One region of the Streptomyces sp. NBC_01410 genome, then DNA from elsewhere that is predicted to be linked to it. Evidence: riboswitches for the same ligand, from Rfam matches in the RefSeq annotation. Region 1 holds a riboswitch; each other region holds the start of a gene.

Region 1 (4,433 bases):
TGCTCCGTAGGCGAAGGCGACGGCCTGCGCGGCACGGGGGTTGGGGGCCTGGAGGGAGCCGCGGGGGGCAGCGGAGCGGTCGGCGCGGGCGTCGGTCGCGGCGTCCCCGTAGCCTCCGTTGGACGTCCCCTGGGAGCTGTCGTAGGAGGCGCGCTGCGCGGCAGTGAGCTGGTCCAGCAGGCGTTCGGCGGCCGAGAGCTTCTTCTGGACGGTGGCCTTGTGCCTGGCCAGTTCGGTCTGCCGGGCTGTGAGCGCGCCCATCCGCTCGCCCGCCTCGGCCCGCAACCGGGCGATGTCCACGAGCTGTTGGTGCACTCCGGCGATGGCGTCGGCCTGACGGGTGCCGACCCGCTCGGCGAGCGCGGCCCGCTCCAGATACTCGTCCGGGTCGGAGGTCAGCGCGAGCTGCAGCGCCGGGTCGATGCCGCCCGCGCGGTACTGGGCGGTGGCGATCGAACCGAGCGCGTTGCGTGAGGTGTTGAGCGCCTCGGTCCTGCGGGCGGCCTCGTCGCGCAGCTCGTCCAGCGACCTGCGGGCGCCCGCGGTCTGTTCCTTGGCCCCGTTGTACTTCTCGGTGGCGGCCTCGGCCTCCTCGTAGAGCTTGTCGACCTTGGCCTTGACCTGTGCGGGGGTGAGGGCGGGCTCGGCAAGTGCGGTGCCGTTGAATGCGGTGGCTGTTGCGGCGCCTGCAAGCGCGAGGGTGGCGGCGGTCCGGGCCGCGGGCCCGGTGAGCGGATGCTGCTTCGGTTTCCGGTGCGCTGCCACGAGGGCGTCCACGTCCTTCTGTCGTGCCTGCGGTACGAGCCCGAGTCCGACGGCGGTCCGCACAGGGGGAGCGGTCCGCCGCCGGATCTCTCGGCGGTGGTGGCCGACGGCCGCCCGGGAGCTCGGCGGCGGTGGGGAGTCGGTCACCTGCGGAAGGACGCTAGACCTGGCGGTCACGGGGGAGGGGCGCAAGGACCGGTTTTGCCCGAAGGTGGACACCCTGGGCCGGTTTCTGGGAGCGGACCTGATGGCACCGGCCCGACCCCGCTACCGCTGTGACCGATGCGGCGAATGAGGCACACCTGCCCAAAGGGCGGTGGTATGGGGATCGTTAGGCTCCGCCTCATGGACGTACTCATCAATGTCTTCGTCGCCCTGCACATCATCGGTATCGCGTCGCTGCTCGGCGGTTTCCTCACCCAGATGAAGGCCATGGGGGCGGGCACGGCCCGCTTCAGCCCTGCGATGCTTCACGGCGCGCTGACGATGCTGGTCACCGGCGTGGTGCTGGTGGGCCTGAACCAGGCGGACGACCAGCCGGTGAACAGCCTGAAGATCGGGATCAAGCTGGCCGTGCTGGTGGTCATCCTGGGCCTCGTCTACGTCAAGCGGGACGAGGAGAAGGTCGACAAGGCGCTGTTCGGCGCGGTGGGCGGGCTGACGATCGCGAACATCTTCATCGCGACGCTCTGGACCTGATGCCCGGATGTCCGCGGTGCGCCACGGTGCGTCGGGGTGCGCCGGGCATGAGAACGCCCGGGCGCGCTTCGGAAGCCCGGGCGTTCGGCTGCTGCGGTGCTACGCGGGGCGCACGCTGCCGTAGATCGGCATGTAGTAGATCGACTCCTCGCGGACGTTCGTACCGGGCTTCGGCGCGTGGATCATCATGCCGTCGCCGATGTAGATGCCGACGTGGCTGACGTCGTCGTAGAAGAAGACCAGGTCGCCCGGGAGCAGATCCTTCGTCGCGACCCGCGTGCCCACGTTCACCTGGTCCCAGGTGGTGCGCGGCAGGTCCACGCCGGCCGCCTTCCAGGCGGCCTGGGTCAGCCCCGAGCAGTCGTACGAACTCGGGCCGGACGCTCCCCAGACGTACGGCTTGCCGATCTGGGCGCGGGCGAAGGCGAGGACCTTGTCGGCCTTGGCCGCGTAGGTGCTGTCGGCGGTTCCGGTGCTTGTACCGGTGCCAGTGCTGGTGCCGGTGTCCGTGCCCGTCCCGGTGCTGGTGTCCTGGCTCTGCGCCGCCTCCTGCTGCTGCCGCGCCGCCTCTGCCGCCGCCTCCTTGGCGCGGGCCTCCGCCTCCGCCTTGGCCTGTGCCTCGGCCTTGAGGCGGGCCTCCTCCTGCTTCTGGCGCTCGAGCGCGGCGAGCCGTTCCTTCTCCTCGGCGGTCAGCTTCGACAGCAGCGCCCGTGCCTCGGCGAGCTTCGCCTGGACTTCTTGCTTGCTGCTGCGCAGGGCCTTCTGCGAGAGCGTGAGCGACTCGAGCTTCTCGGTCGCCGCAGCGCGCTGCTTGGCGTCCGCGGCCCGCTGGGTCTCGTAGTCGTCGATCACCGTGCGCTGACGGTCGGTCATCCGGTCCATCAGCTGCGTCTGGTCGAAGTACGCCTGCGGGCTGTCCGCGAAGAGCAGCGCGGCGGTCGGCGTGACGGCTCCCGTGCGGTACTGCGTGGCCGCGTAGTTGCCCAGCACTCTGCGCGACTCGTTCAGCTTCTCGGTACGCGTGGCGGCATCGTCGAGCAGCTCGTCGACCTCGGCCCGCTTCGCGTCGGTGGATTCCTTGGCCTTGTTGTACTTCTCGGTCGCGGTGCCGGCCTGCCGGTACAGGTCGTCGACCTTCTTCTGCACCTCCTCGATGGAGGGCTTCGGCTCGGTCGGCGCGGCATTGGCGCTCTGCGTCGACAGCAGCGTGACGCCGGCGATGGCTGCCGTCGTGAGCCCGACGGCGGGTGAGGTCGTGGTACGGCTGCGTTCCTTGCGATGCGACGCCAAGGCCGGCATCTCCTTCTTCCGTGGACCGCCTACCGGGTTAGCTGTCGGGTTCGGGCGGAACGGAAGATCGCCCTACGGACCGGATGGGTGCGGTCCGATTCACCCCGGTTGTGCATGGTGGGTCCCCGGTTCCGAACTTCCTTGCGGAAAGCCCGAATTCGGCGCAGGCTGCCCGATGTGGCGCGGATCGCCAGGGGGATACGGGCCGCCTGGTCGAGCACCGTAGCCAACTCGTGTGGTCGCTGTGAAGGTTGATGTTCGATATGCCCGATACATTTTCGTGACCTTGCCGATCGGCGGACCCGTACGTTCCGGAAGGTGACCCGGCGACATGGCCGGATCACGCAGGGTTGCGAAGGTCACGCAGGGTGGTGGCCGGATGCGGCGGCAAGCTGTCAGTGCGGCGGCCTAGACTCGTAGAGCGATGAGCAGCCTCTTTGACGACAGCTTCCTGGCGGACCTCCAGCCCAGCTCGGAGCACCCTCCGCCGCCGCCCGAGGACCCGGCCCCGGAGGAGATGCCCGACGATCTCTTCCAGGGTGCCTTCGACGTGCCCCCGGCCCGGGATCCGTACCACCGCGACGGCGCCCCGCGCACCGTCGTGGACCCCGCCGCCCTCCTCGAAGGGCTGAACGAACAGCAGCGCGCCGCCGTCGTGCACACCGGCTCGCCGCTGCTCATCGTCGCCGGGGCCGGATCCGGCAAGACCCGGGTGCTGACCCACCGGATCGCGTATCTGCTGGGGACGCGCAGCGTTCACCCCGGCCAGATACTGGCGATCACCTTCACCAACAAGGCCGCCGGCGAGATGAAGGAGCGCGTCGAGCAACTCGTCGGGCCGCGCGCCAACGCCATGTGGGTGTCCACCTTCCACAGCGCGTGCGTCCGCATCCTGCGCCGGGAGTCCAAGAGGCTCGGCTTCACCTCGTCGTTCTCGATCTACGACGCGGCGGACTCGAAGCGGCTGATGGCGCTGGTCTGCCGGGACCTCGATCTCGACCCCAAGAAGTTCCCGCCGAAGGCCTTCAGCGCCAAGATCTCGAACCTGAAGAACGAGCTGATCGACGAGGAGACCTTCGCCGACCAGGCTGCCGACGGTTTCGAGAAGACGCTCGCCGAGGCGTACCGCATGTACCAGGGCAGGCTGCGCGAGGCCAACGCCCTGGACTTCGACGACATCATCATGACGACGGTGCATCTGCTCCAGGCGTTCCCGGACGTCGCCGAGCACTACCGGCGACGTTTCCGCCATGTCCTGGTGGACGAGTACCAGGACACCAACCACGCTCAGTACACGCTCGTACGCGAGCTGGTGGGGACGGGGTACGAGGACCTGCCGCCTGCCGAGCTCTGTGTCGTCGGCGACGCCGACCAGTCGATCTACGCCTTCCGCGGCGCGACCATCCGCAACATCCTCCAGTTCGAGGAGGACTACCCGGACGCGACGACGATCCTGCTGGAGCAGAACTACCGCTCGACGCAGACGATCCTCTCCGCCGCCAACGCGGTCATCGAGCGGAACGAAAGCCGCCGCCCCAAGAACCTGTGGACGAACGCGGGCGCGGGCGCGCAGATCACCGGCTATGTCGCCGACACCGAGCACGACGAGGCGCAGTTCGTCGCCGACGAGATCGACCGGCTGACGGACGCGGGCGACGCGAAGGCGGGCGACGTCGCCG
Region 2 (4,433 bases), 1.6 Mb from region 1:
GACGGGATCGGCCATCGCGATCCCCCTTCTCGGAGCCGGTTCGGCCTCCGCCGCCGATGCCTCCACGTGGGACCGCGTCGCCGATTGCGAGAGCGGCGGCATGTGGAGCGCCGATCTCGGCAACGGGTACTACGGCGGACTCCAGATGTCCCAGGAGACATGGCAGGCCTTCGGCGGCGCGGAGTACGCGCCCACCGCCGACCTCGCCAGCCGCTCGCAGCAGATCGCGGTCGCCGAGAAGGTCCTCGACGCGCAGGGTCCGGCCGCATGGGCCGGCTGTGCGGCGATGGCCGGGCTGCAGAACGACGGCGCCGCGACCGGCGTCGACCCGGGCACCGCACCCTCGCCCTCCCAGAGCACGGCTCCGGCGCCGACCGCGTCCACGAAGCCGACCGCCAAGCCCGCCGAGCCGTCCGCCGAGCCGTCCACCACGCCGCCCGCGGACCCGACCGGGTCGGCGACCGCGGCCCCCGATGCGGCGGCGGGCGACGGCAAGCACCGCGGTGAGGCGGCCCCTGAGGAGACCGAGCCGGACAGTGCGGACAGCGAGCGCGAAACGGGGCGCCACGCCTCCCGGGGCGACGAGCCGGCACGTACCGAAGCAGACAAGTCGGACAAGGTCGACAGTGCGGACGCCGCGCCGGGCGAGTACACCGTCCTGCCGGGCGACAGCCTCTCCGCGATCGTCGACAAGGAGAAGCTCTCCGGCGGCTGGACCGAGCTCTACGAGAAGAACCGCGAGACCGTCGGCGGCAACCCCGACCTCATCCTTCCTGGCCAGAGCCTCGATCTGGGCCTGAATCAGGAGTAGTTCGCGGCTGTATGTCCGGTTCTGCGCAAGTGAGACAAGGGTCTCTTTGTCCCAAGTGACGCATCTGCCCCGGCGGAATCACCCATTCCGCCCGTCACCTGCGGAAACGTATATGTCCTACCCGGTGAAATGGGCGATTTCTCCCCGATGTTCGTCTTTGAACATCGGGGAGTCGTGTGTCTACGGTCTGAACCGCTCGCCACCGCGGGCACCACTGACCGTCACGCCGAATCCTGCCGTCGGTCGGGGGGAGTAGTCGTCGCTCAGAGCGCCGAAGGCAGGAGCGGGGGACCCAAGGTAAGCGCCGTGCCCGGCCGTTGAGAGATCGACGGCGGAGACCGGCTTGGGGTGAAGTCGCATGCAAGACGTGCGACCGGGCAACTCACTTGGCCCGAACCCGACAGCTCACCTCGTAGGCGTCGGTGAGGAGAAGCTCCATGCTGTTTTCCGGCAAAGCCAAGCACCGTCGCCCGTCCAAGCTCACCCGCATCGCCACGCTCGCCGGTGTCACCGGCGCCGCTGTCGCCGTCCCGCTGATGGGTGCCACCTCGGCCTCCGCCGCGACCGCGTCCGAGTGGGACGCCGTCGCCCAGTGCGAGTCCGGCGGCAACTGGTCCATCAACACGGGCAACGGCTTCTACGGCGGCCTGCAGTTCACCAGCTCCACCTGGGCCGCCTACGGTGGCACCGCCTACGCCTCCCGCGCCGACCTGGCCTCCAAGGACCAGCAGATAGCCGTGGCCGAGAAGGTCCTCGCGGGTCAGGGCAAGGGTGCCTGGCCGAGCTGTGGCGTGAACCTGTCCAACACGCCGTACACCGGCGGCTCCGCCACCACGCAGCAGTCGAAGCCGGCCGCGAAGCCGGTCCAGAAGCGCGCCGAGGCCCCCACCACCCGCTCCGAGCGCCCCGCAGCCCCGAAGAAGGCAGTGAAGAAGGGCGACGGCGAGTACAAGGTCAAGGCCGGCGACACCCTCGGCAAGATCGCGAAGGCCGAGAAGGTCAAGGGCGGCTGGAAGAAGCTGTTCGAGCTGAACAAGGACATCATCAGCGACGCCGACGTCATCTTCCCGGGCCAGCAGCTCCACCTGAGCTGACCCGAGGAGCCCTGGGACTCCGGTGGACCCGGCGGACCACCGGACCCCGCGGGCCCTCATCCCCACAGCCACCCCGGCCCGGCGCGCTTTCCCCCCAGCGCGCCGGGCCGGGGTTCTGTCTGTTACCCCCAGGTAGTTCACGCGCTGTTTGTCCTGCGTCGAGTCTCTTCATGCCGTTTTTCGTCCCAGCGGGCGGGCATCTGCCGACCGATGCTCCCGCGCCGGTTAGGCTCTTGCCGCAAGGCCAAAGAGACCCTGCACTTTCAGCGTCACATCCCAGAAGGAGATGCTCGTGCCGTCCATCGACGTCGTCGTAGCCCGGGAAATCCTGGACTCCCGAGGCAATCCCACGGTCGAGGTCGAGGTTGGCCTCGACGACGGCAGCACGGGCCGTGCTGCCGTTCCGTCCGGCGCCTCCACCGGTGCGTTCGAGGCTCTTGAGCTCCGCGACGGTGACCAGAACCGCTACCAGGGCAAGGGTGTCGAGAAGGCCGTCCTCGCCGTCATCGAGCAGATCGGCCCGGAGCTCGTCGGCTACGACGCCACCGAGCAGCGCCTGATCGACCAGGCGATGTTCGACCTGGACGCCACCCCGGACAAGTCCTCGCTCGGCGCCAACGCCATCCTCGGTGTCTCGCTCGCCGTGGCGCACGCCGCTTCCGAGGCCTCCGACCTGCCGCTCTTCCGCTACCTGGGCGGCCCGAACGCGCACCTGCTGCCGGTTCCGATGATGAACATCCTGAACGGCGGCTCGCACGCCGACTCCAATGTGGACATCCAGGAGTTCATGATCGCCCCGATCGGCGCGGAGTCCTTCTCCGAAGCCCTGCGCTGGGGCGCCGAGGTCTACCACACGCTGAAGAAGGTCCTGAAGACCAAGGGCCTGTCCACCGGTCTCGGCGACGAGGGCGGCTTCGCGCCGAACCTCGAGTCGAACCGCGCCGCGCTGGACCTGATCCTCGAGGCCATCAAGGAAGCCGGTTACGCCCCCGGCAAGGACATCGCGCTCGCGCTCGACGTCGCCGCGTCCGAGTTCTACAAGGACGGCACGTACGAGTTCGAGGGCAAGTCCCGCTCGGCCGCCGAGATGACCGAGTACTACGAGGAGCTCGTCGCCTCCTACCCGCTGGTGTCCATCGAGGACCCGCTGTTCGAGGACGACTGGGCCGGCTGGAAGGTCCTCACCGACAAGCTGGGCACCAAGGTCCAGATCGTCGGCGACGACCTCTTCGTCACCAACCCGGAGCGCCTGGCCCGCGGCATCGAGGACGGCGCGGCCAACGCCCTGCTCGTCAAGGTCAACCAGATCGGTTCGCTGACCGAGACCCTGGACGCCGTGGAGCTCGCCCAGCGCAGCGGCTTCAAGTGCATGATGTCCCACCGCTCCGGCGAGACCGAGGACGTCACCATCGCCGACCTGGCCGTCGCCACCAACTGCGGCCAGATCAAGACCGGCGCCCCGGCCCGCTCCGAGCGCGTCGCCAAGTACAACCAGCTGCTGCGCATCGAGGAGATCCTCGACGACGCCGCGGTGTACGCGGGCCGCTCGGCGTTCCCGCGCTTCAAGGGCTGACCAGCCCGTCGTCCGTACGTCCCCGGCCGCGGTCCCGTACCGTGTCCGGGGACGTACGTACGTAATGGGGAGGCGGGACATGGCCGGGAAGGACCGCGATCGGTTCTCCACCGCGACCAGGATTCGGCTGCTCGGTGAGCAGACCGCCGCTCGCGTCTACCGCTCCCAGAGCCGCCGCCAGGCCCGCCGCTCCCGGCTGACCGGACGCGCGGCCTTCCTGACGCTGGTGGTCTGCTCGCTGGTCGTCGCGCTCGCCTATCCGATGCGGCAGTACGTGTCGCAGCGCGCCGACATCGCCGACGAGCAGCGCCGGATGGCGGACGCCCGGGAGCAGGTGGAACGGCTCCGGGACGAGAAGGCGCGCCTCCAGGACGACCAGTACGTCAAGCGCCTGGCCCGCGAGCACCTGCATCTCGTGCTTCCGGGCGAGACCGGCTACACCATGATCGACCCCGATGCGGCGGAGCAGCGCCGTACGGAAGAGGGGGCGGCCGACCGCCCCTGGTACTCAAACGTCTGGGACGGCGTCGACAACGCCGACCGCCGCAAGTAGAACCGTAGAACTGTTAGAGCCAAGGCAGGCATGGAAACCCCTCCTCCCACCACCGCACCGACCGAGCCGACCGACGCGGACATCGCCGCGTTCAAGGAGCAGCTCGGCCGGCCGCCGCGCGGGCTGCGCGCGATCGCGCACCGCTGCCCTTGCGGACAGCCGGACGTCGTCGAGACCGCGCCCCGGCTCCCCGACGGCACACCCTTCCCGACGCTGTACTACCTGACCTGCCCGCGGGCCGCTTCGGCGATCGGCACGCTGGAGGCCAACGGCGTGATGAAGGAGATGACCGAGCGCCTGGCGGCCGATCCGGAGCTGGCCGCCGCGTACCGGGCCGCGCACGAGGACTACATCGCGCGCCGCGACGCGATCGAGGAGCTGAAGGACTTCCCGAGCGCCGGC
Region 3 (4,433 bases), 1.1 Mb from region 1:
CGTCCGTGCCGCCACGGCTGCCGGCGTCCCCGTGACGATCGCCAAGGCCGACGGCAACCCGGTCAACGCCGGCTCCATGCTCGCCGTGCTCGGCCTGGGCGCGCAGGGCGGCGAGGAGATCGTGCTCGCTTCCGAGGCGGACGGCGCCGAGGCGGCCCTGGACCGGCTGGCCAAGCTGGTCGCCGAGGGGCTCGAGGAGCTTCCCGAAACGGTCTGAGCGGCTGAGCAGAATGCGCCCGGCGGCACGCAGCCGCGGTCTCCCGAATTGGGGCGACCGCGGCTGTGCACATTTTCCGGTCCGACGTTCATTTCCGCGCCCGGCTCCATGAATTCGGGCAGCAGAAAAGAAGCCCCGCGAATATCCTTCCCTTTGTATACGGCGCGCCTGTTAATGGCGGACGCTCGTGGTGTTTACGGCATGTTGCGAAGTCCTCACCCGCTCGGGACGGCGCAGCCGGTGCGCCGACGCGGCCCGCTCCGCGTGCACAGCCGTCAGCGCGCGGGCCCGCTCCACGTCGCCGCGCGCCACCGCGTCCACGATCGCGCCGTGCTCCGCCCAGGAGTCCACGGGCGTGGCGGGCTGTTCGACGGCGTACATCCAGGCGATCTTGTGCCGCAGCTGGGTGAGCAGGGCGATCAGCCCCGGGCTGCCGGAGGCCTGGGCGAGGGTCTCGTGGAACCAGCCGCCCAGTGAGCGCAGGTCCTCGCCCTGGCCGCGGCGTGCGCGCTCCTGGCCCAGCCTGACCAGGCCGCGCAGGACCTTCAGGTGCGCTTCCGTACGCCGCTGTGCCGCGCGGGCCGCGCCGAGGGGCTCCAGCAGCATCCGGACCTCCAGCAGGTCGGCCGCCTCCTGCTCGGTGGGCTCGGCGACACAGGCACCCGCGTGCCGGCGGGTGGTGACGAAGCCCTCGGACTCCAGGGTGCGCAGGGCCTCGCGCACCGGGACCCGGGAGACGCCGTAGCGGCGCGCCAGCTGCTCCTCGGTGAGCCGGCTGCCGCGCTCGAATACACCGGAGACGATGTCGTCGCGGATCGCCGTGCATACCGAGTGCGCGGGAATGCGCATGACCGAACCTCCGCTTTAATCCGCGCGAAACGCAGCCGATTGGCGTCTGTTCGGTGACTCTATTGCAGTGGGCCGGATTTTCCGATGGCACCCGGGAATCCATGGATATCTTTTGGCCAGGGCTCCGAACGCCGAAGGCCCCGGCAGGAAGCCGGGGCCTTCTCGCGCGCCCGCGCTCGGGCGCTGTTCTGCTGTTCTCAGACGCTGACGCCGTGGGCGCGCAGGTACGCGAGGGGGTCGATGTCGGAGCCGTAGTCGGGGCCGGTGCGTGCCTCGAAGTGGAGGTGCGGCCCGGTGGTGTTGCCGGTCGCGCCGGAGAGGCCTATCTGCCGGCCCGGGGTGACGCTCTCGCCCACCGAGACCGAGATCGAGGAGAGGTGGCCGTACTGCGTGTACGAGCCGTCCTTCATCTTGATCACGACGTTGTTGCCGTAAGCGCCGCCCCAGCCGGCCTCGACGACGGTGCCGGAGCCGACCGCGTGCACGGTGGTGCCGGAGGCGGCGTGGAAGTCGATGCCGGTGTGGCTGCCGGAGGACCAGACGGCGCCGCCGGTCTTGTAGCCCGTGGAGACGTACGAGCCGCTGATCGGCGCGACGAAGGAGTTGAGGCGCTTGCGCTCGGCCTCGCGGGCGGCGCGCTCCTTGGCCTCGCGGGCGGCCTTGACGCGGGCCTCGGCCTTGCGCTTGGCCTCCTCGGCCGCCTTCGCCTTGGCGATGGCCTCGGCGGCCTCCTGCTTCTGGGCGGCGGCCTGGTCGGCGATCTGGTCCGCGAGGGTGTCGGCGGTGACGACCTGGGTCAGGCCGGTGTCCTCGACGGGGGCCATGCCCGGGGTGGCGGCGAGCGCCGGGGAAGCGAGGGTTCCGATGACGCCGGTGGTGGCAAGGGCCGCTGCGCCCGCCATGTTCGCGCTCCTGCGCGACAGGCGGCTCGGGGCACGGTGCTTCCCGGTGGCACGGGTGAACGCCATGAAGTGGCTGGTCCTTTCCTTCCTTCTCGCCTACCGGGTTAGCTGACGGGTTCGGAGCAGGAAGGTCTCCTACGGGCCCCTCCGTACGGATACGAAGGCGTCCGATTCACCCCAGGGACTGAGTGGGTCCCCGGCTCCCCAGGCTCGCGCCAGACGGGGACTCGGCGATGGCTGTCCGATGCCGCGGATGCGACGGGCTACTGGCGAACAGCCGGACCGACGCTAGGCGGGCCGACTTTCAATCACCAAACAGACAGGCCCTTTTGTCGTGCATCCCACAGGGCAGACAGGCAGCCTCCGCAATAAACCGGACATAGCACGGAACCCCGGCACCGCTTGGATGCCGGGGTTCCGCTTGTCTGTTGCGCCGGGTTCAGCCGGAGTTGTCCGGATCGCGCGAGGGGCAATCAGCCGGTGACAACGGTCACTTCGCCGATACCCAGCGCCCTGACAGGCTCCTCGATCTGCGAGGCGTCTCCGACGAGCACCGTGACCAGACGGTCCACCGGGAAGGCGCTGACGGCCGCCGCCGTCGCCTCCACGGTGCCGGTCTCGGCCAGCCGCACGTACAACTGCGCCTGGTAGTCGTCCGGGAGGAACTGCTCGACCTGGTCGGCGAGCGTGCCCGCGACGGACGCGGCCGTCTCGAACTTCAGCGGCGCGACACCCACCAGGTTCTGCACCGCGACGTCACGCTCGGCGTCGGTCAACCCCTCGGCGGCGAGCGTCCGCAGCACCTTCCACAGGTCGTCCAGCGCCGGTCCGGTGTTGGGCGTGTCCACCGAGCCGCTGATCGCCAGCATCGAGGCGCCCGAGCCGTCCGGGGCGGACCGCAGCACCTGGCCGAAGGCCCGTACGCCGTAGGTGTAGCCCTTCTCCTCGCGCAGCACGCGGTCCAGGCGCGAGGTGAGGGTGCCGCCGAGGCAGTACGTGCCGAGCACCTGCGCGGGCCATACGCGGTCGTGCCGGTCCGCGCCGATCCGGCCGATCAACAGCTGGGTCTGCACGGCGCCCGGGCGGTCCACGATGACCACGCGGCCGGTGTCTTCCGCCGTGATCGGAGGTACGGGGCGGGGCTTGGCGCTGTCGCCCGTCCAAGTGCCGAAGGTCTCGGCGAGAACGGCGTCCAGGTCGACCCCGGTGAGGTCTCCGACGATCACCGCGGTGGCTGTGGCGGGCCGGACGTGCGCCTCGAAGAAGGCACGCACGGCCGCGGAGTCGATCCGGGCCACCGTCTCCTCGGTGCCCTGGCGGGGGCGCGACATACGGGCGGCGGCCGGGAAGAGCTCCTTGGAGAGCTCCTTGGCCGCGCGGCGGGCCGGGTTGGCCGTCTCGTGCGGGATCTCGTCGAGGCGGTTGCGTACGAGCCGCTCCACCTCGCTGTCGGCGAAGGCGGGCGCGCGCAGGGCCTCGGCGAGCAGGCCGAGCGCCTTGGGCAGCCGGGAGACCGGGACCTCCAGGGAGACCCGGACGCCGGGGTGGTCGGCATGCGCGTCAAGGGTGGCGCCGCAGCGCTCCAGCTCGGCGGCGAACTCCTCCGCGGTGTGCTTGTCGGTGCCCTCCGACAGGGCGCGCGCCATGATCGTGGCGACGCCGTCGATGCCCTCGGGCTCGGCGTCCAGCGGGGCGTCGAGGGAGAGCTCGACGGCCACCACCTGCTGGCCGGGGCGGTGGCAGCGCAGCACGGTCAGGCCGTTGTCCAGTGTGTCGCGCTCGGGGGCGGGAAACGCCCAGGGCCTGGCCTCCCCCGCCGTGGGCTGCGGGTGGTACGTCATCGTCACGGCAGCGTCGCTCACTGGTCCGCCTCTTCCTCTTCGTTGCTTCCCTCGGGCGCCGAGACGGGTTCGTACACCAGCACCGCCCTGTTGTCGGGGCGCAGCCGCGCCTTGGCGACCGCCTGCACCTCCTCGGCGGTGACCTCGAGCACCCGCTGCACGGCGGTCAGCGCCAGCTGCGGGTCGCCGAACAGCACGGCGTACCGGCACAGTTCGTCGGCGCGGCCCGCGACCGTGCCGAGCCTGTCGAGCCACTCGCGCTCCAACTGGGCCTGCGCGCGCTCCATTTCCTCGGGCGTGGGGCCGTCGGCGGCGAACCGCGCCAGCTCCTCGTCGACCGCGGCCTCGATCTCCGGGACCTCGACACCGCCGGACGTCTTGACGTCCAGCCAGCCGAGAGAGGGGGCGCCGGCGAGGCGCAGCAGACCGAACCCGGCGGCGACGGCCGTCTGGTCGCGTCGCACCAGACGGTTGTGCAGCCGGGAGGACTCGCCGCCGCCGAGAACGGTGAGCGCGAGATCCGCGGCGTCGCACTCGCGGGTGCCGTCGTGCGGCAGCCGGTAGGCGGCCATCAGCGCCCGCGCGGGGACCTCCTCGCGGATCTCCTCGCGCAACTGCTCGCCG
Region 4 (4,433 bases), 2.4 Mb from region 1:
GGGCTGACCGCGCCCGTCGCGTCGCTCACCCATTGGGTGAACCATGTCGGCGCTCCCCCGCCCGCCCGGGATGAAGCGCGGCTCCCGTCGGCATTCAGGTGAACGGCACCGCGACTGGCGGTACCGCCCTGGCGAGCGCCACCGAGGACGGCGAACCTGAATGCGGCGGCCGATCACCAGCCGCGCCCAGACCACGGCATCCCTCGTCGGAAAGGTCCGCCCGGCATGTCACTCACCTATCCGGACCGGGTCCACACCGCCCTCAGGGTGGGCGGAGCCTGCGTCCTGCTTGCCCTGGCCGGCTGTTCGAGCAACGGCGACGGCAACGGCAATGACACCGCCACCCCCGCAACCACCAGCGCCTCATCCGCCCCAAGCACCTCCAACGTCGGCGCGGCGAACATCGCGATCAAGAACTTCACCTTCATCCCGGCGACACTTCAGGTACGCCCCGGAACGAAGGTCATCGTCGAGAACCAGGACTCGGTCACGCACACCCTGACCGCCACCGGGGACAAGCCATTCGACACCGGCGACATCGATCCCGGCGAAACAGCCACCTTCATCGCTCCGTCCACATCCGGCAGCTATCCCTACATCTGCACCATCCACACGAACATGAAAGGCACCCTCACCGTGAGCTGACGCCCCGGGTCGGCTCACACCGCAGGACCCAAAGCCAGCCAGGCTGCGACGGCTTCGGCGATGGGCTGACCGGTCTCCAGTTGGACGAAGCCGAACTGCCCGCCCTGATTGCACTCCAGGAACCACCAGGTGCCGTCACCGTCCTCAGCGAAGTCGAAGGCGCCGTACGCGAGCTGGGCGAGCGACATATAGGCGCCGACCGCCTTCGCGATGCGGGTGGGTACCTCGGCCGGAGCCCAGGCACCGCCGTTGTCGGCGAAACGCCAGTCCACCTCGTCCGGGTCGGACGCCCGCCGCGCGGCGAACAGCTCGTCCCCCACACAGGTCAGCCGGATGTCCGCACGCTTGGGCACGCGCTGCTGCAGGAGCGTGGGGCCGGCGGTCACCGCGCCGAAGTCGGCGTCCGGCCCGACGGGGGTGGTGGGCAGTGCCAGCGCCGGGTCGCCGGGATGCGCTCCCGAAACCGGCTTCACGACGAGGTCCGGGTACTGGGCGGCGAACTCGCGCGCAACCCGCGGAAAGCCGGTGATCAGCGTGGGGGGTACGGCGAAGCCGCTGCGGTGGGCGACGCGCAGCTGCCACGGTTTCCAGCGGGCCTGCGCGGCGGCCGCCGGATGGTTCATCCAGCGCACCCCTGTGCAGTTCAGCGTTCCGTACAGGGCCTGTTCGGCCTCGGCGGTGAGCCATGCGGACTGATGGGCGGCACGCGCTGCCGGACGGCCGGGCCTGCGTACCCAGACCGAGCGCAGTCCGCTCATGCTCACCACACGACCACCGGCCGACAGGTGCCCGTCGAAGTCGCCCCGCACGTATTCGGCCGACACGGCAACCTGGCCCGGGAGATCGGCAGGATCCAGGCGTACGACCGGGACTCCCGCTCCATCCAGGACGGACACCACCATGTCCGCGGTCACGTCCTCCTCGCAGGTCAGTACGAGCACGGTCATGGGGCGACCGTCAGTCATCGAAGTGCGTCTGGGAACCGGCGGTGGACGTGGTGGTGCCGCACGCCAGCAGCAGGTCGCGGTCGCTGATGGCCGGGCGGCCGTCGGGCAGGACGTTCAACTGACGCAGGGGGTCATAGGCGTAGGGGACCACGGCCGGCGGGTTCACGGCGGGCCGGGCGTAGTTCAGTGCGAACGGTCTCGCGTCCCAGCCCGTCGAGACCACGGTGCCGCCGGTTGCTGCGGTTTCGGCGTCGATGGGGCCGTCGAGCCGGCGGGTGGTGGCGTGGGGGTGTGGGACGCGGTGTCTTCCGACTGCGGATATCACGGTGGCTCCTACTCCGAACGCCTGCGAGGTGAGCTGTCGGGTTCGGGCTGGAGAGTTGCCCGGCCGTGGTTCTCACGGCTTCACCCCAAGCCGCCGGATACGCGTTGTCCCGTACGGCGCAAGTGGGTCCCCCGCTCCTGCCTGCGGTGTGGTGATGTGCTGCCGCGCGCCGGGGGCAGGATTCGGCGGTCCGGCCGCGCGGTGTTCGACTTCTCCGAACGCCGAGCACGTTAGGGGGACCTTGTGTTCGAGCACAAGGTCTCCACAAGCGGACTTGCATCAACTGGCTTTTCCTACAGGGGAGTTCGTGATATGTACGCCCGGTACCCCCGGTAAGGGGGGATGCGTGCAGGCGTTTGCGTGTGGACAATCCAGGCTGCTATGACGGTGTCGACCCGCGACCACAGCGCGTCTGGCGGGCGGCCATCGGCTGCGTCCCGCGCGGCGGCTGGGTGAAGTGGCGGGGTGGAGGCCGAGCAACTGGCGGACCCCGACCAGGTGCGGATCAGCGCCCGGCAGCACGGCAAGGAGATCTTCGCCAGCGTGGTCACCTCACCCTGGCCGCCGTACCCAGCGCGCACGGCGCCTGACATGCGCCCCTTACGCCCCCGCCGCAGACCCGCACCCCGTAGGCCGCGGTCAGTCCGACCGGGGCTCATCGGGCGGGGTCGGCGGTGGCGGCCGCGTCCCGCAGCGCGTCCAACAGGCCGCGCAGGGCCGGCTGTTCGAGGGCGGTCTCCCGGGCGGCGGCCGAGATCACCCGGAGCGGCTCGGGGTTGCGGACCGGGCGCACGACGACACCGGGGTGCTGGTTGCGCAGCCCGAGCCGCGGCATCAGACCCACGCCGAGACCGGCCGCGACGAAGCCCTGCGCGGTGGCGTAGTCCTCGCTCTGGATGACGAAGTCGGGGCTGAAGCCGGCCGCCGCGCAGGAGTCGATGACGGGTTCGAGGCAGGGGCCGGGGGGCTCGCTGCCGACCCACTGCTCACCGGACAACTCGTGCAGGTCGATCACCTCCTTGCCGGCGAGCGGATGGCCGTGGGGCAGTACGGCCGCGTACGGGTCGTCGAGGAGGTGGACGAGCCGGAAGCCGTTGCCTGTGCGGTGCTGCGCCTGGACGACCACGGCCAGGTCGGCCCGGCCCCGCGCCACCTCCTGGAACGGGTCCTCCGGGTCGGTGAGTTCGAGGTCGACGCGGACGCCGGGGTGCTCGGCGCGGAGTCTGGCCAGGGCGGGCGCCACCAGCGTGGAGCCGGCCGTGGCGAAGTAGCGGACCGACAGCCGGCCGGTGCGTCCGGCGCGGAGGTCGGCGAGCGCGGTCTCCGCCTGGGCGACCGCCGAGCCGATCAGCGCCGCGTGCTCGGTGAGCAGCAGCCCGGCCGCCGTGGGGCGCACCCCGCGGCCGACCCGCTCGAGCAGCGCCGTACCTGCCTGTTTCTCCAGCGCCGCCACCTGCTGGCTGACGGCGGACGGGGTGTAGCCCAAGTGGGCCGCGGCGGCGGTGACCGTACCGCTGGTGACCACCGCGCGCAGGACCTGCAGTCGCTTCACATCAAGCATGTAGCACAGGTTAACAGTATGAGTAGAACCATTTGCTTGTCCTCAAATCTTAGCTGAGGCACCTTCGTAGGACAGCGACGAGAAACCCACCGAACGAGAATGGGGAAACGCCATGAGCGACAACAGCGGTGCGCGGGGCCTGTGGGGTGGATTACGGGTGGCCGTGCTCGCCCTGCTGTGGGGCTCGACCTTCCTCTGGACCGAGCTGGCGCTGCGCGGGCTCTCCCCGCTCCAGGTCACGCTCGCGCGCTGTGTCCTCGGTGCGCTCGTCCTCGTCGTCGCCTGCTACGCGACGGGGCACCGGCTGCCGAGAGGCGTCGCCGCCTGGCGGCACATCGTCGTCGCGGCCTTCTTCTGCAACGCCCTGCCGTTCGCCCTGTTCAGCGTGGGCCAGCAGACCGTCGGCTCCGGGCTCGCAGGCGTCCTGAACGCCACGACCCCGCTCTGGTCGATCACCCTCGGTCTCGCCCTCGGCTCGGAGCGCGGGCTGCGGCCCGTACGGCTGGCGGGTCTTCTGCTCGGCTTCACCGGCACGATCGTCATCTTCGCCCCCTGGCAGACGACCGGCGCCACCGGCTGGGGCGCCCTCGCGATCCTGGGCGCCGCCGCCAGCTACGCCGTCGCGTTCACGTACATGGGCCGCACCCTGGTCCGCAGGGGCACGGCCACGATCTCGCTCTCCGCCGCCCAGCTCGTCGCCGCGAGCGGACTGACCGCCCTCGCGGTGCCGATCGGCGGCCTGGAGTCGATCGACCCCGGCCCGACGGTCCTGGTCGCGGCCGTCGTCCTCAGCGTCTTCTGCACCGCAATCACCTTCCACCTCACCTACCGGATCATCAACGACGAGGGCGCGACCAACGCCGCCGTGGTCGGCTATCTGCTGCCGGTGGTGTCCGTGCTGCTGGGGGCGGTCGTCCTGGGCGAGGACCTGAGCGTCCGGGTGGTGCTGGGGATG

What was found. Region 1 has a riboswitch for cyclic di-AMP ahead of OG741_RS24415 (NlpC/P60 family protein). Riboswitches for the same ligand answer to the same signal wherever they lie in the genome.
Positions count from the first base shown of each region.
Region 2: another riboswitch for cyclic di-AMP. It lies ahead of OG741_RS16715 (transglycosylase family protein); the one in region 1 lies ahead of OG741_RS24415 (NlpC/P60 family protein).
Region 3: another riboswitch for cyclic di-AMP. It lies ahead of OG741_RS29515 (M23 family metallopeptidase); the one in region 1 lies ahead of OG741_RS24415 (NlpC/P60 family protein).
Region 4: another riboswitch for cyclic di-AMP. It lies ahead of tgmA (putative ATP-grasp-modified RiPP); the one in region 1 lies ahead of OG741_RS24415 (NlpC/P60 family protein).

Region 1 covers NZ_CP109530.1:5,274,667-5,279,099, forward strand. The annotation lists gene OG741_RS24405 (NlpC/P60 family protein) at 1-765, opposite strand, end outside; gene OG741_RS24410 (hypothetical protein) at 1,111-1,464, shown strand; gene OG741_RS24415 (NlpC/P60 family protein) at 1,564-2,763, opposite strand; cyclic di-AMP (ydaO/yuaA leader) riboswitch at 2,766-2,928, opposite strand; gene pcrA (DNA helicase PcrA) at 3,179-4,433, shown strand, end outside.
Region 2 covers NZ_CP109530.1:3,671,195-3,675,627, reverse strand. The annotation lists gene OG741_RS16720 (transglycosylase family protein) at 1-811, shown strand, start outside; cyclic di-AMP (ydaO/yuaA leader) riboswitch at 1,071-1,245, shown strand; gene OG741_RS16715 (transglycosylase family protein) at 1,249-1,905, shown strand; gene eno (phosphopyruvate hydratase) at 2,192-3,478, shown strand; gene OG741_RS16705 (septum formation initiator family protein) at 3,558-4,031, shown strand; gene OG741_RS16700 (DUF501 domain-containing protein) at 4,062-4,433, shown strand, end outside.
Region 3 covers NZ_CP109530.1:6,413,899-6,418,331, reverse strand. The annotation lists gene OG741_RS29525 (HPr family phosphocarrier protein) at 1-217, shown strand, start outside; gene OG741_RS29520 (GntR family transcriptional regulator) at 389-1,066, opposite strand; gene OG741_RS29515 (M23 family metallopeptidase) at 1,264-2,034, opposite strand; cyclic di-AMP (ydaO/yuaA leader) riboswitch at 2,047-2,211, opposite strand; gene OG741_RS29510 (M16 family metallopeptidase) at 2,442-3,830, opposite strand; gene OG741_RS29505 (pitrilysin family protein) at 3,827-4,433, opposite strand, start outside.
Region 4 covers NZ_CP109530.1:2,869,678-2,874,110, forward strand. The annotation lists gene OG741_RS13150 (leucyl/phenylalanyl-tRNA--protein transferase) at 1-7, shown strand, start outside; gene OG741_RS13155 (cupredoxin domain-containing protein) at 226-645, shown strand; gene tgmB (ATP-grasp ribosomal peptide maturase) at 660-1,592, opposite strand; gene tgmA (putative ATP-grasp-modified RiPP) at 1,603-1,815, opposite strand; cyclic di-AMP (ydaO/yuaA leader) riboswitch at 1,921-2,076, opposite strand; gene OG741_RS13170 (LysR family transcriptional regulator) at 2,573-3,478, opposite strand; partial or broken gene OG741_RS13175 (DMT family transporter) at 3,591-4,433, shown strand, end outside.